DNA from 2 places in the Paenibacillus sp. RU5M genome. Region 2 is predicted to be linked to the other one. Evidence: riboswitches for the same ligand, from Rfam matches in the RefSeq annotation. Region 2 holds a riboswitch; the other holds the start of a gene.
What was found. Region 2 has a riboswitch for glycine ahead of sdaAB (L-serine ammonia-lyase, iron-sulfur-dependent subunit beta). Riboswitches for the same ligand answer to the same signal wherever they lie in the genome.
Positions count from the first base shown of each region.

Region 1: linked by a shared signal. The riboswitch ahead of gcvT (glycine cleavage system aminomethyltransferase GcvT) and the one ahead of sdaAB (L-serine ammonia-lyase, iron-sulfur-dependent subunit beta) in region 2 are both predicted to bind glycine.

Region 1 covers NZ_OBQM01000016.1:63,849-69,485, reverse strand. Annotated here, with positions in the region: gene gcvPA (aminomethyl-transferring glycine dehydrogenase subunit GcvPA) at 1-1,356, opposite strand; gene gcvT (glycine cleavage system aminomethyltransferase GcvT) at 1,353-2,489, opposite strand; glycine riboswitch at 2,791-2,913, opposite strand; gene gcvH (glycine cleavage system protein GcvH) at 3,261-3,650, shown strand; gene CRO25_RS29655 (PTS mannitol transporter subunit IICB) at 4,216-5,637, shown strand, end outside.
Region 2 covers NZ_OBQM01000005.1:270,237-275,873, forward strand. Annotated here, with positions in the region: gene sdaAA (L-serine ammonia-lyase, iron-sulfur-dependent, subunit alpha) at 146-1,090, opposite strand; gene sdaAB (L-serine ammonia-lyase, iron-sulfur-dependent subunit beta) at 1,080-1,769, opposite strand; glycine riboswitch at 2,028-2,151, opposite strand; gene CRO25_RS17305 (MFS transporter) at 2,489-3,766, opposite strand; gene CRO25_RS17310 (phosphotransferase enzyme family protein) at 3,796-4,926, opposite strand; gene pstB (phosphate ABC transporter ATP-binding protein PstB) at 5,115-5,637, opposite strand, start outside.

The sequences.
Region 1 (5,637 bases), on a different contig from region 2:
TCACAGCGATCCCTCCAATACACGTGCGAATTCGTCGATCTCTTCCTTGCTGCGTCGTTCAGTAACTGCAATCAGCATATGTCCGGCGAGCTCGGGATAATCACGGCCAAGTTCATACCCGCCAATGAAACCTGCATCGAGCAATTTCAGTTGCAGTGGTTCCACATTTGTTCCTTCAGGCAGTTGGATAACAAACTCATTGAACGTAGGGGCGGTAAACGTAAGAGAGACGCCTGGAATTGCGGTAAACGTATTAAGGGCATAATGGCTCTTTTGCAAATTCAAATCAGCAACGTCGATCATGCCTTGTTTACCCATAATGGACATATATACAGAGGCGCTCAGCGCGAGCAACGCCTGGTTGGAACAGATGTTGGACGTCGCCTTTTCACGGCGGATATGCTGTTCCCGTGCTTGCAGCGTGAGTACAAAACCACGCTTGCCGTTGCGGTCCGTTGTCTGGCCTACAATTCGGCCAGGAATTCGGCGCATATGAGCCTGGGATACGGCGAAGTATCCGCATGTTGGGCCGCCGAGTGAAGCGGCGATGCCAAGGGGCTGCGCGTCGCCAACGACGATGTCAGCACCCAGCTTGCCTGGGGCTTCCAGCAGACCCAGCGATAGCGGGTTGGCGCTGACCACGAGCAGGCTCTTGTGCGCATGCGCAAGGTCTGCGGCCTGTTTTACATTTTCCACGGCGCCGAAGAAGTTCGGGCTTTGAATCATGACGGCTGCGGTGTCATCGGACACGGCGGCTTGCAGGGCATCCCAGTCTGTTACACCATTTTGATATCCAATCTCAACAATCTCCAGATTGAGGCCGTGAGCATAAGCTTGCAATACCTGACGAGATTCGGGGTGCACGGTACGTGACACAATCAGCTGTTTGCGGCGGGTTGCCGCTGCGGCCAGATTGCCTGCTTCCGCAAATGCAGTTGCACCATCGTACATGCTGGCATTGGCTACAGCCATGCCTGTCAACTCACAGATGTAGGATTGAAACTCGAAAATCGCCTGCAATTCTCCTTGGCTGATCTCGGGTTGATAAGGTGTATAGGCTGTATAGAACTCGGAACGGGAGATGACATGATTAATGACGGAGGGAACGTGGTGATCATAAATGCCTGCACCCAGGAAACTGGCGTGTGTCTCGAAGTTGGCATTCGCTGCCGCTTGCTTCGACATATGACGTGTCAGTGCGTATTCATCCAGTTTGGAGGAAACAGGCAGTTCGCCCTGATAGCGAATCTCCTGTGGAATGTCATGGAACAGATCCTCAATCGTTTCCACGCCGATGGTTGCCAACATGGCACTCTGATCCTGCTCGGTCATGGGGATGTAGCGATGCTTGCTCATGCTTGATCAGCTCCTTGAGTAGGTGTCTTTGGCGCACGTGTCCGTTTATGAAAAGGGGTCTTCACGACCTCGGCTTTCAGTTTCTTGCCACGAATCTCAATCTCCAGCGGGGTACCCAGTGCAGCATATTTGCTGTCAATCAAGGCCAGCCCCAGATTACGTTTTAACGTAGGCGACTGGGTGCCTGTGGTTACTTCACCAATCTGTACGCCTTCGGCGTAAATGGGATAATGAGGACGAGGGATGCCGCGCTCCAGCACTTCGATGCCGACCAGCTTTCGGGCAGGCCCATCATTTTTTTGCTGCAACAGGGCTTCATGTCCGATAAACGGTCCTGCATTTAGCTTCACAAACATACCTACGCCAGCCTCCAGCGGTGTGATGGTTGCAGACAATTCCTGTCCATACAGGGGCAGCTTGGCTTCAAAGCGCAGCGTATCCCGGGCACCCAGTCCTGTCGGAACGAGTCCGTGATCTTCTCCGGCTTGCATCAATCCGTTCCAGACCTCAGCAGCTTGTTCCGCGGGAACGTAGAGCTCAAAGCCATCTTCACCCGTATATCCGGTGCGGGATAACAGCAATGAAACGCCACATACCTTCGCATTTGCCACAAAGCGGAAAGGCTCAATCGAAGACACATCGGTGTCTGTCACCGTTCTGAGAATATCCACTGCCAGCGGACCTTGCAGAGCAAGTAGCGCCGTTTGATCCGAATCATTAGTCATCGTTACGCCTGGCGTCATGTGCTGTTGCAGCCATGCCCAGTCCTTGTCGATGTTGGAGGCGTTAACCACCAGCATATAATGCTGGTCTTTCAGTTTATAGATCAGCAGATCATCGACCACGCCGCCATCCGGATAACACATTAACGTGTATTGGGCCTGCCCGGGAACGAGTGTTGTTACATCATTAGTGGTCATGTGCTGTAAAAAAGCTTCTGCGTGTTCACCTTGTACGGTGAATTCGCCCATGTGGGATACATCAAATAATCCAGCACGTTCTCGCACCGCTTCATGCTCTTTCTGAATTCCACTGAATTGTACCGGGAGCTCCCAGCCACCAAAATCAATGCATCGTACGCCTTCATACTGCTGATAGAGTGGAAAGAGTGGGGTTCTAAGCAAATCGGACATCCAATCACCTCGTCATGGGCCGTCAACCGGCCGAGTGTATAACCGTGGATCAATGAATCTGGCATCATATTTTATTATAAAAGTAAGGTAAGGACGCTATGGGCAGCGCCGCTCTATAACCTGTTTTCGTTTTTTTGGGAAAAAGGAAAAGGACAGGCCAAAGAATCGGCATGCCAGAAGCACGCTGTATTCTTAGGCTCTGTCCTTGGTACCTGAGAGTTACCCCGCCGCATGATGCAGCAGGTTTCCCCTTGGGTGATCATAACGCCCATACAGGGCGATTAGATGCTCTCCAGAGTTGCGTCCCGTAAAAGTCCTTTTGCCTGAGAGATTCACCTCCGCTTGTCGGTGGCTTACTCCTTCGGCGTTACCGCATGTACACCCTGATTCGGGTGTCAAGGGTAATCTCTCCCTTTACATTCATCCGCGGGTATTGCATAGACCAATTAAACACATTTACTACTCTCATTAAAGCCTGAATCGTCTATTGATGTCAAGAACGATATCATAGATATGAACAAAAAATCCGAATGAAATTTTTAATTAACATTTTAATGTACGTCTATTTATAAAGAGTGCGCTTACTTTTCTAATATTCACCATTATATGTAGGGAGGGTCCATTTGAGTTACAGGCATATAAGGAAGAAAAACAAATAAATTGTGAGGTATCTTGACATTTGAATCGAAAATATCATACGCTATGTTCTGGGAAAAAGGTTAAGGTCAAAGAAACGCATGCACTCATTAATGAAAAGCGAGGCGGATATCGATGAGCGAATTGAAAAGTGATTTCCTGTACAGTGAAGAGCACGAATGGGTGCAGACCGTAGGGGAGGATACCGTACGTATTGGCATTACCGAGTTCGCGCAGCATCAGCTGGGTGACATTGTGTTTGTAGAATTGCCTGACCTTGAATTGGATGTAAAAGCGGAAGACGGCATTGGAACGATTGAATCCGTCAAAACCGTTTCGGATTTGTTTTCTCCTGTCAGTGGAACGATTATTGCTGTGAATGATGCATTGCAGGATTCCCCGGAGCTGGTTAACAACTCCCCATATGAGGAAGGCTGGATGATCGAGATTCGTGTTGAGGGCGACCTCACAGCAGCACTTTCCACATTGATGAACGCGGATGCGTATCGTAAACATACGGAATAATATTAAGGTACAAATTTCCGCTAGATACGGAGTTTCAGCTTAATGGAAAAGTTCGTTTAACGTAATAAAAATGAATCGATTGATTATAGATCCGGATGGTGATACAGCTCATTCGGAGAATACTTAGGCGCAATTGCCTCACCTGGGACAGGGTGAGGAAATTGCGCTTTTTTCGTTGTTAACAGACGAATGGGATGGAATGAATATCAATTAACGTGTTTCATCATTATTTCTAATTGAGATAGAAACAGCTCGTTCAAATAGAATAAATTTACAATTTCATTTGTCATTAAAATGGGGCATTTCGTGGGTATGATACATGAAAGGGAATAACAGGTTCCATTCCATATACAAGGTTCAAACATGGGACAATCCTTTAAATTTAAATCTTGTCATCAACGTTCATGACGGAAGTAGGTTTTCATTTCGTTGTAGAAGATACCGTTTTCATTTACGATATGGTTGTAAATTAAGATTTATTGAAGATTTGTACCTTTGTTCATCTGGATCATCGTTGTCAAAATTCAGTGGAATTAAGGTTTAATATGTTGAGGAGGTTTTCAATATGAGTTCAGTGGACGCAAAGTCCGAAAAAAGCGGAGGAATACGGGTCGGCGTTCAGAAGTTTGGACGTTTCCTGAGTGGTATGGTTATGCCGAACATGGGTGCATTTATCGCCTGGGGTTTGATTACGGCATTGTTCATTCCAAAAGGATGGTTCCCTAACGCAGATTTTGCATTGCTGGTTGATCCAATGATCAAATATTTGCTGCCTTTGCTTATCGGTTACACAGGCGGTACCATGGTACACGGCCAACGTGGTGGTGTAGTCGGTGCAATAATGACCATCGGGGTTATTGTCGGCAGTGACATTCCAATGTTCCTTGGCGCCATGATTGCCGGACCATTGGGAGCTTGGGTCATTAAGAAATTTGACAAAGCTGTCGATGGCAAAATCAAATCAGGGTTTGAGATGCTGGTTAACAACTTCTCCGCTGGTATTATTGGTGGGATTTTGGCCCTTCTAGCCCTTAAAGGCATCGGGCCTTTCGTTGAAGCGATTAGCAAGGTGTTATCGGCTGGGGTAGAAGCTTTGATGAACGCTGGTCTTCTCCCGCTGGTCAACCTGATCATTGAGCCAGGAAAAGTATTATTCCTGAACAATGCCATCAACCATGGGATTCTGACACCGATTGGTACGGATCAAGCAAGAGAACTGGGGCAATCCGTATTATTCATGCTTGAATCCAACCCAGGACCTGGACTCGGCATTTTGCTGGCATACTGCTTCTTCGGTCGCGGATCAGCCAAATCTTCCGCTCCAGGTGCTGTAATCATTCATTTCTTTGGCGGGATTCACGAGATTTATTTCCCTTACATTCTGATGAGACCGATACTGATTCTGGCTGCGATGGCTGGTGGTGTGGCGGGTACATTGACCTTCATGCTGACAGGAGCTGGTTTGGTATCTGCACCGTCACCGGGAAGTATCATTGCCTACTCATTGTTAACACCTAAGGGCGGATATCTTGGCATGTTTGCCGGGGTAGCCGTAGCTGCGGTTATCTCCTTCCTCGTGGCATCCATACTGCTCAAAACAGGTAAACAGAAGGATGACGAAGATCTGGATAGTGCTTCCAGCCGCATGAAAGATATGAAAAATCAGGGCAAAACGGGTAACCTCACCGTTGATAAAGACAATCGTGAAGCTGACCGTGCAGCCGATATTGCTTCTTCGGCAGTAAAAACGGATATCAATAAAATTGTATTCTCCTGTGATGCAGGTATGGGTTCGAGTGCCATGGGTGCCTCGATTCTGCGGAAGAAAATGAAGGCAGCCGGTGTGGATGTCGCTGTAACCAACACGGCGATCAGTGAGATTCCACAAGATGCCGACATCGTCATCACACAGAAAACATTGACTGACCGGGCCAAATCCGTGGCTCCAAATGCAGAGCATATTTCCATCGATAACTTCCTGAAGAGT
Region 2 (5,637 bases):
AGGCTAACCTGATAATACCAAAAAGCCGATACGCTTCTTCACCAGGAAGAATTCGTATCGGCTTTTTTATCATAATGGTAACAGATCATTACCGTTAATGATCAAGCTCCACGAATTAAATTCAGTTCATGTACGTTCATGCATGTTATGCCTTGGCTTCTGGTTCATTTTCAGCAGGAGACTCAGCTTCAGTCTCAGGCTCCGCACGCTTCGCCTTCGGTTTAGCAAGCTTCTCCATCATTTTCCGTCCTGTCGGTGTTTGGGCAAGCCCACCTTGGGCCGTTTCACGGTGCCTGCTCGGCATCGCACTGCCCACTTCCAGCATGACATCAATGACTTCGTCAGAAGGAATGGCACTTCGTACCCCGGCCAGCGCCATGTCGGCCGCAGCCAACGCAGTTACGGCACCCAGTCCGTTACGCACGATGCACGGAATTTCCACGAGGCCTGCGACGGGATCGCAGATAAGGCCTAATGTATTTTTTAACGCGAGGCCAACCGCATGAACCACTTGCTCCGGCGTCCCTCCACGCAGCTCCACCATGGCTCCAGCGGCCATACCGATGGCAGAACCCACTTCAGCCTGACAGCCACCCTCGGCACCGGAGATAAATGAATTGTTGGCAATGACATAACCAATCGCTCCCGCACAGAACAGACCGTTCACCAGATGCTCGTCACTCCAGCCAAAACGCTCTTGGGAGCTGATAAACACACCCGGAATGATGCCGCAAGAACCGGCTGTCGGTGTCGCTACGATCCGGCCCATGGAGGCATTCACTTCCGATACACAAAGGGCATACGCCATGGCCAGTGCAGAAGCATCTCCAGAACAAGTCTCACCTTTACGAATGTACTCAGCCATTTTTTTGCCGTCTCCGCCAGTCAAACCGCTGCGTGATGTCGTATCTTCTGTCAGCCCTTTGTGTACAGCTTCCTTCATCACCTGATAGTAATCTGACATCTGCTGTATAACGTCCGCTTCCGGGATATTCGTCTCCTGAACCTGCTCTTCGATCATCAGCTCGGCGATGGTTTTGGATTCTGCTGTACAGATGGTATTCAGTTCATGTAGATGTTTAAACCGCATCAGGCTCGACCCCTCTCTTTAAATCAATCACGCGAATGTCCAGCATATGATCCAGTGACCGCAGTCGGTTCAGCATCTCAGGATTCGGCACACCATCCATCTCCATCGCTGTCAATGCTTCACCATCCCGGGCTTTCCGATCCACTTGCATGTACCCGATGTTCACCCCGGACGAACTGATGGTCGAGGTTACGGAAGCGAGCACCCCTGCTTTGTCCGAATGGCGCAGTACAAGTGTGGGGAACTCTCCGCTGATCTGTACACGAAAATCATTCAATGCATGCACTGATACACTACCTCCGCCGATGGAAGCACCGATTAGTGAGCATTGGCGGGCTCCATGCCACAGTTCAATTTTGACCGTATTCGGATGAGGAGCAGGCAGGCCGCTTGTGAAAAACTCTACCTCCATACCCGCTTCCTCTGCATATTGTTCTGCATCCGGTATACGTGGATCATCAGTCACATAATCAAGCAGGCCACCGATCAACGCAAGATCTGTACCATGCCCCTGATACGTATCGGCGAACGAGCCATACAGTGTTAATCGAGCGCGTTCAGGCGTGCATCCCAGCCACTGACGGGCAATTCGCCCCAATCTTGCCGCTCCAGCCGTATGTGAACTTGATGGACCTGTCATGGACGGACCAATAATTGAAAAAACGTCTTTAAAACGCATCGCAAACCCTCCATTTATAATCGTCATTTTCATCCAGACGTACACCCATAATGTTCCTTTATTACTGAATGATGACATGAGAAAAGGACAGAAGAAGGCCCTAGGCCCTCTCTCTGTCCTCGATACCTGAGAGTTTCATGATAAGCAGCGCGGCGGATCGATGCATTCCTGTATTCACAGGTGATGTCACCCTGCACACCGTGCTGCTTGACCATATACCCCTTGGGTGGCGCAGTTTCGCGCACTCTCCAGAGTTGCGTCCAACGATGGTACATTTACCTGAGAGATTAACCACTGCGCCGGGTGCGTAGCAGCTTGCTCCTTCGGTGCCCGACAGCTGCCATTTTACTCGACATGCCCAGGTCTCTCCCGCTCGCTATCATTCGCTGTATGGAACCATTCTGATCTTGTAACAGAACGATAATTGAAGTTTTTAATACTTTCTCATTAAGATTAATCGACCGGAAGATCAGTGTCAACAAACTTAACGATTTCTTTGTGAATATTTGCTTTTTTCCATTTTATACACTAAATAAATTAACGAACTGTAAACTTTCATCACATGAATGTGTTAATGCGTTTCATCTCGAAAGCGTATACATTGTTCATTTTCTATTAGTGACTATCAGTGTTTAATACTATTTATGTTATGTTCCACAGAACGGTTCGGGTATTCAGGCAACCTTTATTCTGTATTAGAATTGCCGTATTTCTGCCTGTCACCCCACCATCGCCTTGGGCTTCGATGGTTCATCGTAATACCTGCTTCGGGAAGGAAGCATACTCGTCACCCACAATCCCAACGCAGCCAGCAGCATAACCCCGGATACAACTGTATATACCATACGAAGTGACAACTGCTCGGCCACTACGCCTGCAATCAAAATGGAAGCCACCTGTAGCATACTTAACACTAGTCCAAGTACACTGCTCATTCGCCCCATCAGATCGACAGGGATATTATTTTGATAAAAGGTAACCAGGCCCGTATTCGCCAGTGCGGAGCACAGACCGAGCAGAATAAAGGCAACCGCCGCCAGCTCAAACGAGAATGAACGGGAGAACAGAAAATAACCCAGCGCGACCAGAAGTACACCGCCACCCATCATGTGACGGATCGGCAAATGTTTGGCGAACATCCAAACCAGCATGGAACCTGCCAAATAACCGATTCCGGTGATACTCATTAATGCTCCGTACTGTGATTCAGGCAGGTTCATCACCTGACGGATAAACACCACTTCCTGAGCATCCAGCGACATGCCGACCACCAGAATAATCTGGAACAGGGCATATATACCGACCACGTAGCCCGACTTTCGGCTGAAGCTCAGTACAGCTCTCCAATCCTGGGCAATCATCCGAGGTGTCAGTCTGCTTCCCGTCCCTATATTCTGTTCTCCAATGCCCAGTTTGGGAAGAAACATTAGAATCAACGCAGAAGCAGCAAAAGAAACCGCATTGGCATAAATGGCTGCCGCCGGAGATAAATAAATTAGCATCACTCCTGCAACTGCTGGGCCGGTAATAAATGCCCCTGAGCTGATCAGGGCTTGTAGGGAATTGAAGCGCTTGCGCCGTTCAGCAGGTACCAACCGGGTAATGTATACCTGAGAGGAAGGGACAAATATAGATGAAGACATGCTGATCAGAAACATCACTGCGTACATCATCCATAGGCTGGACATCAGTGGGAGCGCCGCCACCAACAATGCCCGTAGCATATCAGCACCAATCATCAGCTGTCGCTGATCATAACGATCAATCAGGCTGCCTGACCAAAACTTAGTGCACACCGAAGCAATCGGCGAGATAATCCACAACCCTGCGACTGCCGCTGGAGACTGTGTCATATTCAATACCATCAGGTTGATCGCCACAATATATATGAAATCACCCAGATTGGATATGCCCACTCCGCTAAGTAGCAATCCGGCATGCTTCCAGCCACCAGACTGCCCCTTCGATGCAACTCTCTTTGCACGAATGTTCTTCATAGCGCTACCCACCCACTAGAAATCACAAATTATAACTCATAGAAAATACTCTCGTTCTGCAGATATGGTCTACAAAATTTGCTGCATATAAGAGGCATCCGCTCTTTCATCCATTCGTACCTGGACTCATTCTCCATCTGAAATGCAAAATAGCCGAACGTAAAGATCAGCATGAATCCTTCCATTAACCGAATATCACGCTTCGTCAGTGGTCCTGTCTGCTCCGTATATCCCGATAGGAAGACATCCCGTTCCTCCCGATTGAAAATCGTAGCCGCACCTCCGGCATCAAAGAGATAGTAGCCATAACCGTATAAACAAAAATCAATCATAGATATACCCTGATCCGTCACTAGCAGATTGCCGCGGGTAATATCTCCGTGAATTACTCCCCATGTCTCGGCATTGTGCGGATACGTTTCGAGTTGCCCGTTAATGTTCTCAAACGTCTCACGAATCAGATCGAAATCTTCAGGAGTAAAGATACCACGTCTAACGCCTTCCTCCAATTGCTCCAACATGACCAGATTCTCTTTGATCGAGCCATAGGCTGGTCTTACTCCCATTTGCTCTAAGGCAGGGCTATCGTTATATATATCTGAGATGATCGCCTTATCAGCGTGCTGTTCACGGTCATTCGTCTGCTGCCCGCTTTCAGACTTCAGTGAACCCACCTGAGGCTCAGGAGCTCCCGTTGGTCGTCGTCCATATTGGTGCAACGTCTGCAACTGTACGCCCAAATCATGAATCTGCGCTGTTGTCAGACGTTCTCCCTGCTTAATATCCCTGCCCTCAATCCATTCCAGAACAGTACAACAGATCTCTTCTCCTGCTTCGTCCAACCAGACGGTGACCCACTCATCCGATGTATTGCGTACAGGAGTCTGCACCCGCAATGGTCTGGTAGCCCGTAATTCATAAAGTAGATTCATCTCTGCTTCAAGTGCAGGTCGTGTATGCTGGATGCCCGTCATGCTTGCAAAAGCGGCTTTATGTATACGCAATAGGTACTTCTCTCCGGTTGATTCATCAACCACCTGATACGTTAGATTTTCATTATGTCGGATAAAGGAAATTGCAGGCTTTTCTATGGAATAATGCGAGATAATTTCAGTTGCCATGGTGTCATGGGCAATCTTATGGGTAGTTATGATCCACATCTCCTTCTCTTATCAAATTAAAGGTGGTGCTCACAAATATCGTAGCATGATTGTTTTTATTTTGGCAAACTATTCCATATGTAGAATGATGTAAAAAAGCATAACCCCCGAACGACCTCGCCCGAGTGTTATGCTTCCTTCTATCTCTATAAATCTATCTCGATCTCATACTCCATCCAATTTAACAGTTAACCGAAACGTCCCATAATATATTCTTGAGTCAGACGATTGTCCGGGTTGGTGAAAATATGTTCCGTATCCCCGTGCTCAATCATGCTTCCCAGATAAAAATAAGCTGTATAATCCGAGATGCGTGCCGCCTGCTGCATATTATGGGTAACAATCACGATCCGCAGCTCCTTCTTGAGCTCCGAGATCAACTCCTCCACCTTACCCGTTGATACCGGGTCAAGCGCAGATGCCGGCTCATCGAGCAGCAAAATCTGCGGATCAACCGACAACGCGCGGGCGATACAGAGCCGCTGCTGTTGCCCACCCGAAAGGGCCAGGGCAGATTCATTCAGTCTGTCCTTCACTTCGTCCCAGAGCGCAGCGCGACGCAAGCTTTTTTCCACAATTTCATCTAGTGCCTTCTTGTTCTTAATACCGCGGTAGCGGGGGCCAAACGCGATATTGTTGTAGATAGACTTGTGGAAAGGGTTCGGCTTCTGCCACACCATGCCGATCTTCTGACGGAGTTTGATTACATCT